Regions from separate parts of the Streptomyces sp. NPDC008150 genome, predicted to be linked through region 2. Evidence: riboswitches for the same ligand, from Rfam matches in the RefSeq annotation. Region 2 holds a riboswitch; the other holds the start of a gene.
The links. Region 2 has a riboswitch for cyclic di-AMP ahead of ACFZA0_RS22150 (HYD1 signature containing ADP-ribosyltransferase family protein). Riboswitches for the same ligand answer to the same signal wherever they lie in the genome.
Positions count from the first base shown of each region.

Region 1 (5,033 bases), on a different contig from region 2:
CACGACCACGGCCGACGGGACCACGCCCGGCGCGTACGGATCGCCGAACTGGGCCGCGAGCATCACGAGCAGCGGACGGAACCGCTTGCCCCCCGCGCGCACCAGGTGCTGGGCGGCCTCCGTGATGAAGGGGACCTCGCTCTTGGTGGCTTCGAGCAAACCTTCCTCGACGGCCGCCATTCCGGCCTGGACATCGGCTTCCAGAGCCTGGTCCCGCACGCTCAGCCCGAACGGCCCGACGACGGTCACGAGGGGTCTCCTGTCTGCTGACGTCTGATGACGATTACACGGTCGGTCTCAAGGTCGGTCATGCGATCGACGACATGTTTGTCGATCTGTCGCTGCCATCACTCAAGTCAGCGTATCCGGTCACGTTTCGATCACCGATAGCGCCCACGGTTACAGGCCAGGCGGTATTGGAGCACGCCGGGCATCCTTCCCATCGGCCGGTAAGAAAGGATATTTGCCGACCGCGCTTCCGCCCACCGGGAAGCCCGCCCGCCGCACCCTCTCCGCCTCCCCCTTCTACCCCCGTTCGACGTGCGCAGCGTGACACGGAGAAGGGGAGAAAGGGCAGGAGACCCCCGCCTCCCGCGCGCACGCCGATCCCGATGCCCGATTCGCACCTCTTGCGGTTCACCGCCCCTTTGGTCACTGATTGCGCTCCGGTCGCCTCCCCAGTGAGTTGGGTCACGCGGGCCGCCGGCCCCTCCGGCGCCCCACACCTCGCGTACAGGCTTGCCGCGCAAGCGAGTTGAGCGTTGGCGATCGCAAAGGATCAAGGCCGCGATACCTCCCAGAACAAGATCAATCGGACGTTGTGTGCATCGCATACTTGTTCCGGACATGCGCGGTCGCATACGTTCCCGGCCTGTCGGGCGGACGCCTAATCCTGCCGCCGCCCGGTGCCACCCATCGACCGAGACACTCACGCACGGCAGGAGCGGGGGACCCAGGTAAGTCGCCGGGTCGCACGGCACACGCCGTGACGGACCGGCTTGGGGTGAAGACGCGACCGCGAGGCCGCGACCGGGCACCTCCCAGCCCGAACCCGACAGCTCACCTCGCAGGCGCCGGAGAGGAAAACACCATGTCCCGACTGGGTCTTCGTCGTCACGCCCGAACCAACCGCATCACCCGTGCCCTGGCCATCGCCGGCACCGGTGCCGCCGTCGTCGCCGTGCCGCTGCTCGGCGCGAACACCGCCTCGGCCGCCACCACGACGTCCACCGCGACGACCGCCACCACCACCGCGGCCCTCACCGCCTCCGCCGGGTACGGCAACAACCTCGACGGCTGGATCCGCGAGTCGCTCTCGATCATGTCGCAGCAGGGCATCCCCGGTACCTACAACGGGATCTACCGCAACGTGATCCGCGAGTCGTCCGGCAACCCCCAGGCCATCAATAACTGGGACTCCAACGCCGTGGCCGGCACGCCCTCGAAGGGCCTCCTCCAGGTCATCGACCCGACCTTCCTGGCCTACCACGTGTCCGGCACCTCGTACGACCCGTACGACCCGGTCGCCAACATCACCGCGGCCTGCAAGTACGCGGCCGCCCGGTACGGCTCCATCGACAACGTGTACGGCGCGTACTGACCGTTCCGTTCCCGGCAGGGAACACGGCCGGACGGCCGGCGGGGCGGGCACGGCGGTCCCGCCCGGCCGGTCGGGCCGGCCCCGCCCGGCCGCCCCGCACGGGGTGCTCAGGCAAATATGCGATCGAGGACGACGGCGATGCCGTCGTCCTCGTTCGACGTCGTGATCTCGTCGGCCACCGCCTTGAGTTCGGGATGGGCGTTGGCCATGGCGACGCCGTGGGCGGCCCACCCGAACATGGGCACGTCGTTGGGCATGTCCCCGAAGGCCACGGCCTGCTCCGCGCGCAGTCCCAGGTGGCCGGCGGCCAGCGAGAGGCCCGTGGCCTTGGTGATGCCGCACGGCTGGAGTTCGACCATGCCCGGCCCCGACATGGTGACCGTGGCGAGCGACCCCACCACCGCGCGGGCGGCGGCGGCCAGGTCGTCGTCCGGCAGCCCGGGGCGGCGCAGCAGCACCTTGCTGATCGGCGCGCGCCACAGGTCGTCGCGCCGTCCGACCCGCACGGCGGGCAGCGTGGGATGCGGCATCGCGTACCCGGGCTCGATCAGGGTCAGCCCGTCGACCCCGTCCTGGTCCACGGCCGCGTACACCTGGCCGACCTCCGCCTCGATCTTGCCGAGCGCGGTCTCCGCCAGCTCCCGGTCCAGGGTGACCGACCACAGCAGCCGGTCCGACCCGACGTCGTAGAGCTGGGCGCCCTGCGCGCACACCGCGAGTCCGGCACCGCCGGATCCGCCCGGTCCGCCGAGGCCGTGCAGCAGCGGGCGTACGCGGGGAGCCGGCCGGCCCGTCACCACCAGGTGCCGGGCACCGGCCGCGGCGGCCCGCGCGAGCGCGGCGAGCGACCGTTCGGACACCGTGTCGTCGCCGCGCAGCAGCGTGCCGTCCAGGTCAGTGGCGATGAGGGCATATGCGGTGGGTGCGGCCATGCCCAGAGAATACGGAGACGGCGCCCCCGCGTTCCCCCTGTGAACAGGACTGACGGAACTCCCCCTGTTCCCCGCGCCCCTCCCCTATCCTGCCCTCCGCACTCACCGGGGCCCCCGTGCTCACGGCGGCCCCGGCAGCCCCACCCGCCCCACCGTTTCTGGACCTCGCGCCCGGCCCCGCGGCGGCCCCCCTCCCGGCCCTCCTCACGGCCTCAGACGTCACCGCCGTGGGCCGCCGCCAGGTGCCGGGCCAGCCGCGGCGAGGCGAACTCCGTGCCGCACACGAACCGCATCACCGGACCGTACGACGACGCCGCCGGCAGGCCCGTGAAGTACAGGCCCGGCACCGAGGAGACGTAACCCGCGCCGAGCTTCGGCGTCCCGCGGCTCACGGCGAGATCCGTCCGCAGCTCGTGCCCGAGGAAGTCCATCGCCGCGATGTCCACCCGGTACCCGGTCGCCGCGATGACGTGGTCCGCGGTCAGTTCGGCGGCCCGACCGGCCGCCGTCCGCACGGTCAGCACCGGCCTGCCCTCCCGGATGCCCGCCCCCGTGACGGCGGCGACCTCCCGCACCTCGACCGCGTCCTCGAACCGCTCCCGCAGCCACCATGCGCCGAGCGGGCCGAGGACGCGGCGCACCAGGAAGTGCCGTGTCCTTGCCGGGAGATAGCGGTACGGGTGGGGGTAGTAGCTGAGCGCCCACAGCGACCACGCCCGGCCGAAGGGCGACTCCGGGCGCAGCCTCGGCTGGCCCCACGGGGGCGCGCCGAAGGCGACCCGGCCGGTGCCCCGCGACACCACCCGGACCCGCGCCCCGGCCTCCGCCACGAGCACCGCCGTCTCCAGCGCGGACTGGCCCGCGCCCACGACGACGACGTCCTTGCCCTCGTACCGGGTCAGGTCGTGGTGCTGCGAACTGTGCGACACGGCTGCCGCCGGGCTCGGCCCGTCCGGTGCCGCGCCCGCCAGTTCGGGCGGCAGATGGGCCAGGCCCGACAGGCCCGTGGCCACCACGACGGCCCGCGCCGAGAACAACTCCCCCGAGTCCAGCTTCAGTTCGAAGCCCCCGGCCGGCCGCCTGTCGACCGACACGACCCGGACGCGTTCCAGTTCGGGCACCAGCCGCTGCTGGAACCAGTCCCCGTACCCGATGAAGGTCTCCACCGGGATGATGTCCTCGTCCGTGACCAGCCGGGGTGTGCCCACGGCGTCGCAGTAGTCGGCGAGGGTGTGCCCCGGCTGCGGTGCGTCGATGCTGGACGCGGCGGGGGTCGACTTCAGCAGCATCCCCGCGGGCATGTGGTCGCGCCAGCTCACCATGGGCTCGCCGAAGACCCGTACGGGAATGCCGCCGGCTCGCAGGTGGGCGGCGGTAGACAGGCCGAACGGGCCCGCGCCGATGACCGCCACCGGTCCGTCCGGATGTGTCCGCCGCTTCGGCTGCGTCTGACGAGTCGGTTGGTTCACGAAATCCCTCCCCGGGACGTCATGTGGTCACTTCGTGAAAGCAAAGGCCGGGGTCCCGTGCGAGCGGGGCGACGGCTCGTGGCGGAGGAGGCCGAGGCCTCGCGGCAGGAACAGGACAGGTGCGGGAGGGCGCGGGAGGCCCGGAAGGCGCGACGGGCCGGGGCCCTGCGCACGGACGGAAGCTCCAAGGTCTCGACGCGGAGGCCGAGTTGCGCGTCGGCGCGACGGCGCGACGGCGCGTCAGCCGGGCGGGGGCGGGGCCGGCCGGTCCTCCGGCCCGGCCGGGTCACCGGGTCCGGAGGGGGCACCGGGGCGGGCGGGGCCGCCCGGTCCGGAGGGTCCACTCGGTCCGGCCAGGCCGTCGGGTCCGGCCAGGCCGACCGGTCCGTCCAGGCCGGTCGCACCGCTGCGGCGCCCCGTGCGCCAGAGCTGGTAGAGGTGCTTGGCGCCCGGCCGCACGAACCGGGCGAGCATGGTGAAGAAGGGCCGCATGTCGTCGCGGGCGAACCAGGCCAGTTCCGTCCCGCTCGCCCGGACCGGCGCGTGCGGTGTCGTGTAACCGCTGCGGCGGTAGGCGAGAAGGGCGGGCAGGTCGATGTTCTCCACGACGTAGCGGTTGCCGGCCCGCTGCTCGCCCTCGGGGACGGCGCGGCCCGTCAGGTCGAGATGCATGGCGCGGACGACGTCCACCCCCGACTCGTTCTCGAAGAGCCGGAACTGGGCGCCCATGCGGGGGTTGAAGTCGAGGAGCTTGTAGCGACCGTCGCGACGGTCGAAGCGGATGTCGAGGTCGATGATGCCGGCGAAGCCGATCTGCTTGATGAAACGGGCGGCGAGGTCCGAGAGTTCCGGATTGTCGACCACGTACGCGTTCGCCGTCATTCCCGCGTGCGGCGGCCACGAACGGACCTTCACCCCGGTGAACATCGCGAGCGGCGTCGAGTCCGCGTCGAAGTACGCGTGCACGATCCAGTCCTCCGCGGACTCCCGCGGCAGGTACTCCTGGAGGATCACCCCCGGCCGTTCGCCCCA
Region 1 covers NZ_JBIBHJ010000026.1:27,015-32,047, reverse strand. The annotation lists gene ACFZA0_RS37075 (polyprenyl synthetase family protein) at 1-249, opposite strand, end outside; cyclic di-AMP (ydaO/yuaA leader) riboswitch at 916-1,088, shown strand; gene ACFZA0_RS37070 (transglycosylase SLT domain-containing protein) at 1,091-1,600, shown strand; gene ACFZA0_RS37065 (HAD hydrolase family protein) at 1,708-2,532, opposite strand; gene ACFZA0_RS37060 (NAD(P)-binding domain-containing protein) at 2,745-4,001, opposite strand; gene ACFZA0_RS37055 (ATP-grasp domain-containing protein) at 4,242-5,033, opposite strand, start outside.
Region 1: another riboswitch for cyclic di-AMP. It lies ahead of ACFZA0_RS37070 (transglycosylase SLT domain-containing protein); the one in region 2 lies ahead of ACFZA0_RS22150 (HYD1 signature containing ADP-ribosyltransferase family protein).

Region 2 (5,033 bases):
CCGTGGCGACCCGCTGGAGGCCGCCTATCTGCTGGCCTCACGGCACGGCCTGCGCCCCGAGGACGCCTATGACGCGGTGAGTTCGGCGGCACGCACCGGCCTGGGCCTGCCCGAGGTGCGCGTGGAGGCCGGTTTTCCGGCCGAGTTGCTGGCGGTGCGGGGCGAAGGCCTCGCGGGCGCACTGTCGTTGGCGTACAGCCGGATCGTCGTCCACCGGGGACGGGTGGTGGCCCGCACCAGCGCGGTACGGGAGTTCTGCCACACGGGCGGCGCCCCGACCGAGACGGGACTGCCGCGACAGGGGCGCGGACAGCCGTCGTGACCCAGGGGTACGGGTGCGCGCCACGGTGCGCGCAGGGGGGCACGAGGGCGCTGAGCCCGGCGTGCCCGCCACCGGGGGCCGGTGCCGTGCGGGCTCGGTGTCGTGGGGCGAACGCGGTCGCGCGGGCGTACGGTCGAGACCATGCGCATTGTCATCGCTGGTGGTCATGGTCAGATCGCGCTGCGGCTGGAGCGTCTGCTCGCCGCGCGCGGGGACGAGGCGGCGGGCATCATCCGTCACGCCGAACAGAGCGACGACCTGCGGGCCGTCGGCGCCGAACCGGTGCTGCTCGATCTGGAGTCGGCGTCGCTCGACGAGGTGGCGCAGAGCCTGCGGGGCGCCGACGCGGCGGTCTTCGCGGCGGGCGCCGGCCCGAACAGCGGCGCGGCACGCAAGGAGACGGTGGACAAGGCGGCGGCCGTGCTGTTCGCGGACGCGGCGGTGCGTGCGGGCGTCCGGCGGCACGTGGTCGTCTCCGCGATGGGCGCCGACCCGGCCCACGAGGGCGACGACGTCTTCGACGTCTACCTGCGCGCCAAGGGCGAGGCGGACGCCTACATCAGCGGCCTGGACGCCCTGGACTGGACGATCCTGCGACCCGGCAGGCTCACGGACGACCCCGGCACCGGGCTGGTCCGCCTGGAGGCGCGCACGGGGCGCGGTGAGATCCCGCGCGAGGACGTGGCGGCGGTCATCGCCGAACTCGTGGAGAGCCCGGCGACCGCGGGCCTGAACCTGGAGCTGATCAGCGGCCCCGACAAGGTCGCGGTGGCCGTGAAGTCGGTCGCGGGCAACTGAGCCCGGGAGCCGCCCGCGCCCGGGCGGCCCGGCTCAGAACAGCGACATCTGCCCGGGAAAGTCCGGGACCGCGTAACCGTCCAACGAGGGCTGCTCAGCGGCGAGTTGGGCCTGCCGACGGGACCCGGGGCACGAGGTGAGCTCACCGTGCTCGCGGGCTCCCGGCGGGTCGTGCCGTGCGAAACGCCCCGCGACGACGGCGATCTCGCGACGGCACTCGGGGCACAACCTGCGACGTGACGACATACGTGCCAGTGTGCCCCCGCCCGCCGACAACGCCCCCGAGCCGCTCCCGGACGCGCCCTCGGGGGACGGCCGGGGGCGGGTACCGCTCCACTCCCCCGGCCGCGGAAACGACGAGAGGGCCCGTGCTCAGCATTGCTGCTGTTCACGGACCCTCTCGGTCGTGTGGCGGCGCCAGGATTCGAACCTGGGAAGGCTGAGCCGGCAGATTTACAGTCCCCCCAGCAGGGCAGTCCAGGGAGCACGCTGACCTGCACAGGTGCGGGAGCACCCGTCAGTCTGGGCTCAAGCCGTCCACGTCTCGTCCACCGTGCGTGCCTCAACGGCCAGAGTTTTACGCTTCAGGCAGGGGCGCTCCCCAGGCCCGCTCCGTGAGGTCGCCCCAGACTCCGGGGGCAACAGTGCGGGGGTCGACCGCTTCGCTGGGCGCTGTGCGCTCGTAGGTCCCATCAGGCTGCTGCTCGGACCTGTCGTAGTTCTTGACCCAGAAGACGCGTCGGATGAACCTGCCTGGTTCGTCTCCAGCCGGCGCGTCCAGGCGAAGCACCGCGTAGCCAACACGTCGGCCACTACCGGTCCACGGGACCGGGCGCCTACGGGTTGAAACGAACAGCTCAACGGTTTGTCTGACGTAGTCGAACCGATCGATGTCTTCGGTCCACACGATGCCGTCCTCGTACTCAAGAGCTCTGGGGGTCTCGCCCATCGTTCCTCCCGCAGCGTTGGAGCCGGAGTCACAGTGTGGTCGCACCAACCTGGGCGACCATCTACTTCAGGCCCTGCGCACGGCACGGCAATTCCCATCAACTCCGGGCGACCCAGGATGTGGCTGGACACTTAGGTCTAGCTAGCCGCGGCCCTCATGGGTTGACGGCCATCGTTGGCCACCCTCGCGTGCCCCGAGGACGGCCTAGCGCTCCAGGTATCGCAATCGCGCGCAGCGTGTGCCAATTCCGGACTGTGTCGAACGTGAACTCGGTTGCGACTGCTAGGATTTGGGGTGACATCGGGCTCCGTCTTGGAGATGGAGCAGCCTGCGCAGCCGCCGAATCCTGCCGCTGTATGGGTCTACGTGACTTGACAAGCGGACCGGCAGGAGCGGAAGACCCAAGCACGGCGAGAGATCATTTAGCGTCTCTCTTGGGGTGAAGCCGCCTCCGGGCGGCCGGGCTTCTTCGCCAGCCCGAACCCGACAGGTCATCTTTCGCAGGCGGTGGCGAAAGGCGTTCAGTGTCCCAGAAGGTTGATGTGCCCGCTGCAGGCATGGGTGGTCACCCTGTGCACCTCTTTCACTACACCACGGAAGAGGGTCAGGCTGGAATCTTGAGGAGTCAGCTCCTACTCCCATCCCTCCGCAGCACCAACCCGAAAGACGCCCGGTACGGTGACGGGCAGTACTTGACTGACATCACCCCCGGCAGCCTCGCAGGGAGCCACCTGTCCCACGCCCTGGTCAGGATGCCCTTCGCAGCAGCACGGTTCACGCACTTCGTCCAGATCGACACCTCCGGGCTGACGGTAAACTTGGGACGGGCCCATGTATATGTGGTACTCGGAACCGAACCTCTCGATCTGAACGGGCGGATCAAGGACTGGGGAATGAACTAGATGCGCTACCTGAAGGTGGTTTGGCACCACAACTCCCCCGACGATCCCGTAACCATCTGGAGCGAAATCGGCGAGGACGGCTATGAAAGCCGCAAGGTCGAAAAATTCGCAGATGGGCGCCTTGGATACGCCGATACCGATAGGGCGAAAGAGGGTAGCGAATTGGGAGAATTCCCAATCCCCGACCCAAACGTCATCGCCCAGCAGCGAGAATTTACGCCTGAAATCATTACCGCCAAGGCGTTCGAGAAAAAATGGAACGCGGCTACATCTGTCACCAAAAGACGCCCCCTGGGCAGAAAAGACACTGGAATTCGACTTACGGCAAAAGGGGGAAAAAAGCGGACTCTCGGAATTCATAAAACAGCATCCGGATGGTCCGTCGTTACGGCGCAAAAGCATCGAACTATCGCCGTACTCGCCTCCCGAAAGGAAGCATTGCGGCGGGCGTATGAGATTCTGAACTCGACGAACGCTGATCCAGGCGACCCCATCCGCGCAAATAGGGCAAAAAAGAGCGCGAAAATGGCGCGCAGTCGGCGGAAATCGAATCTCTGATCAAATGCGGATGACTGGCTCGCTTGAGGAGTGGGCGGGAGTCACCCTCGTGTCTCACGTTTTGATGAACTCGCTTTCACGTGCAACCCTTCTCCCGTTCTACATCACGCCACGACAAGGCTGGTTGCCCAATTGCCGCCGTTGGGCGAACGAAGCTTGGATCTACTTCGATGAATGCTGAAGATTCCGAGAAAATTTCAAACGCAGCCGAGATAGCTTCGGCCACGATCGCAACCGGCGCCGGCATTGCCATCGGCGGAACCGCAGGTGCACTGGTAGGCGCGGCAGCAGCCCCGGTACTGACGGGCGCCCTTATTGCGCTCTCCGCTAAAGTGCAGAACATACGCCATCAGCGGACGATTGAAGTCTTGGGAGAGGTTGCACGCCTATTGCGCGTAGACGAGGCGGACCTACCCCACATCCTGGCCTCTAGCGAACGGCTACTCGAACTCACTAGTCGAATAATTCAGGCTGCTCAGGACGCTTCCAGCGCTGCCAAGAGATCAGCTTTGAGTCGAGCCCTAGCCACGGCTGCCGCAGATCCTGATCCGGCCCGTCTCGACGTATGCGAGCTGCTGCAGACAGCGATAGCCGATATCGACGCCCCTCACGTGCGCTTCATGTACGTCATTGAGGACGCAGAGAATCTGCCCGAAGCTCTGGACCTGGCGCCGGACAGTAATCACTACGGCCTGTCGCTGCAACAGGTTTTTCGCCGCGATCCCGGACTTCAGGAAAGCGGGCCTAGCATCCTCCAGAAGCTCCACTCTCTGGGGTTGATTGAATCGTGCGCAAGAGGAATTAGTTCTACAGCAGATCGCGACAAGCCTTACGCGCTTTCAAATCTCGGAAGACGTCTCTTGCGATTGCTTCGCGAAGACGGCGAACTGTCCTAACAGCGCTTCTCCGCCCATCCTCTGCGAAATACAAGTGCCAGCCGATCGCGCCGGATGAGGTGGATGGAGACGAAGCCGCGAGGCTTCTGAGTGAGCCCTATTCCGATGAGGTGAGAGGTGGTCGCGCAATTGCGACACCTCTCGCGGGATGTCATTAGAATCGCCGCAGGCGCCCCAGATTATGAAGGCATGGGTCAGAGGCTCGGCAAACATACAGGGTGCGCGGCTGGCTCGCCGAACGCCCCACCATGCGAGGCTTGGAGCCGGCGGAGGTCTGGGGAAGGAGAGGGTATGACGCGAGGGAATGCTCCGCGGGGTACATACTTGAAGGTCGCCGACGTTCTAAAAGCCAGGATCGAAGCGGACCCGAACATGATTGCGCTGCCTTCCGCAGCCGATCTCATGCAGGAGTTCAGCATCTCGCGCGGCGTCGCCCTACGCGCATTCGATGCACTTCAGCGGGAGGGCATCGCAGAGCAGGCGCCTGGTGAACGTCTACGAGTCGTTCACGGCGACCGGCGGCAGGATGCGCGTCCCCTCACCGAACGGCTGGCAGCGATCATCACGGATGACCGGCTGGAAGCAGGGGCACCCTTCCCTAGTGCCTC
Region 2 covers NZ_JBIBHJ010000009.1:37,431-42,463, reverse strand. The annotation lists gene ACFZA0_RS22170 (amidohydrolase family protein) at 1-322, shown strand, start outside; gene ACFZA0_RS22165 (NAD(P)H-binding protein) at 464-1,120, shown strand; gene ACFZA0_RS22160 (hypothetical protein) at 1,154-1,366, opposite strand; gene ACFZA0_RS22155 (DUF6009 family protein) at 1,698-2,069, opposite strand; cyclic di-AMP (ydaO/yuaA leader) riboswitch at 2,397-2,591, shown strand; gene ACFZA0_RS22150 (HYD1 signature containing ADP-ribosyltransferase family protein) at 2,627-2,971, shown strand; gene ACFZA0_RS22145 (DUF6881 domain-containing protein) at 2,972-3,529, shown strand; gene ACFZA0_RS22140 (hypothetical protein) at 3,700-4,425, shown strand; gene ACFZA0_RS22135 (GntR family transcriptional regulator) at 4,750-5,033, shown strand, end outside.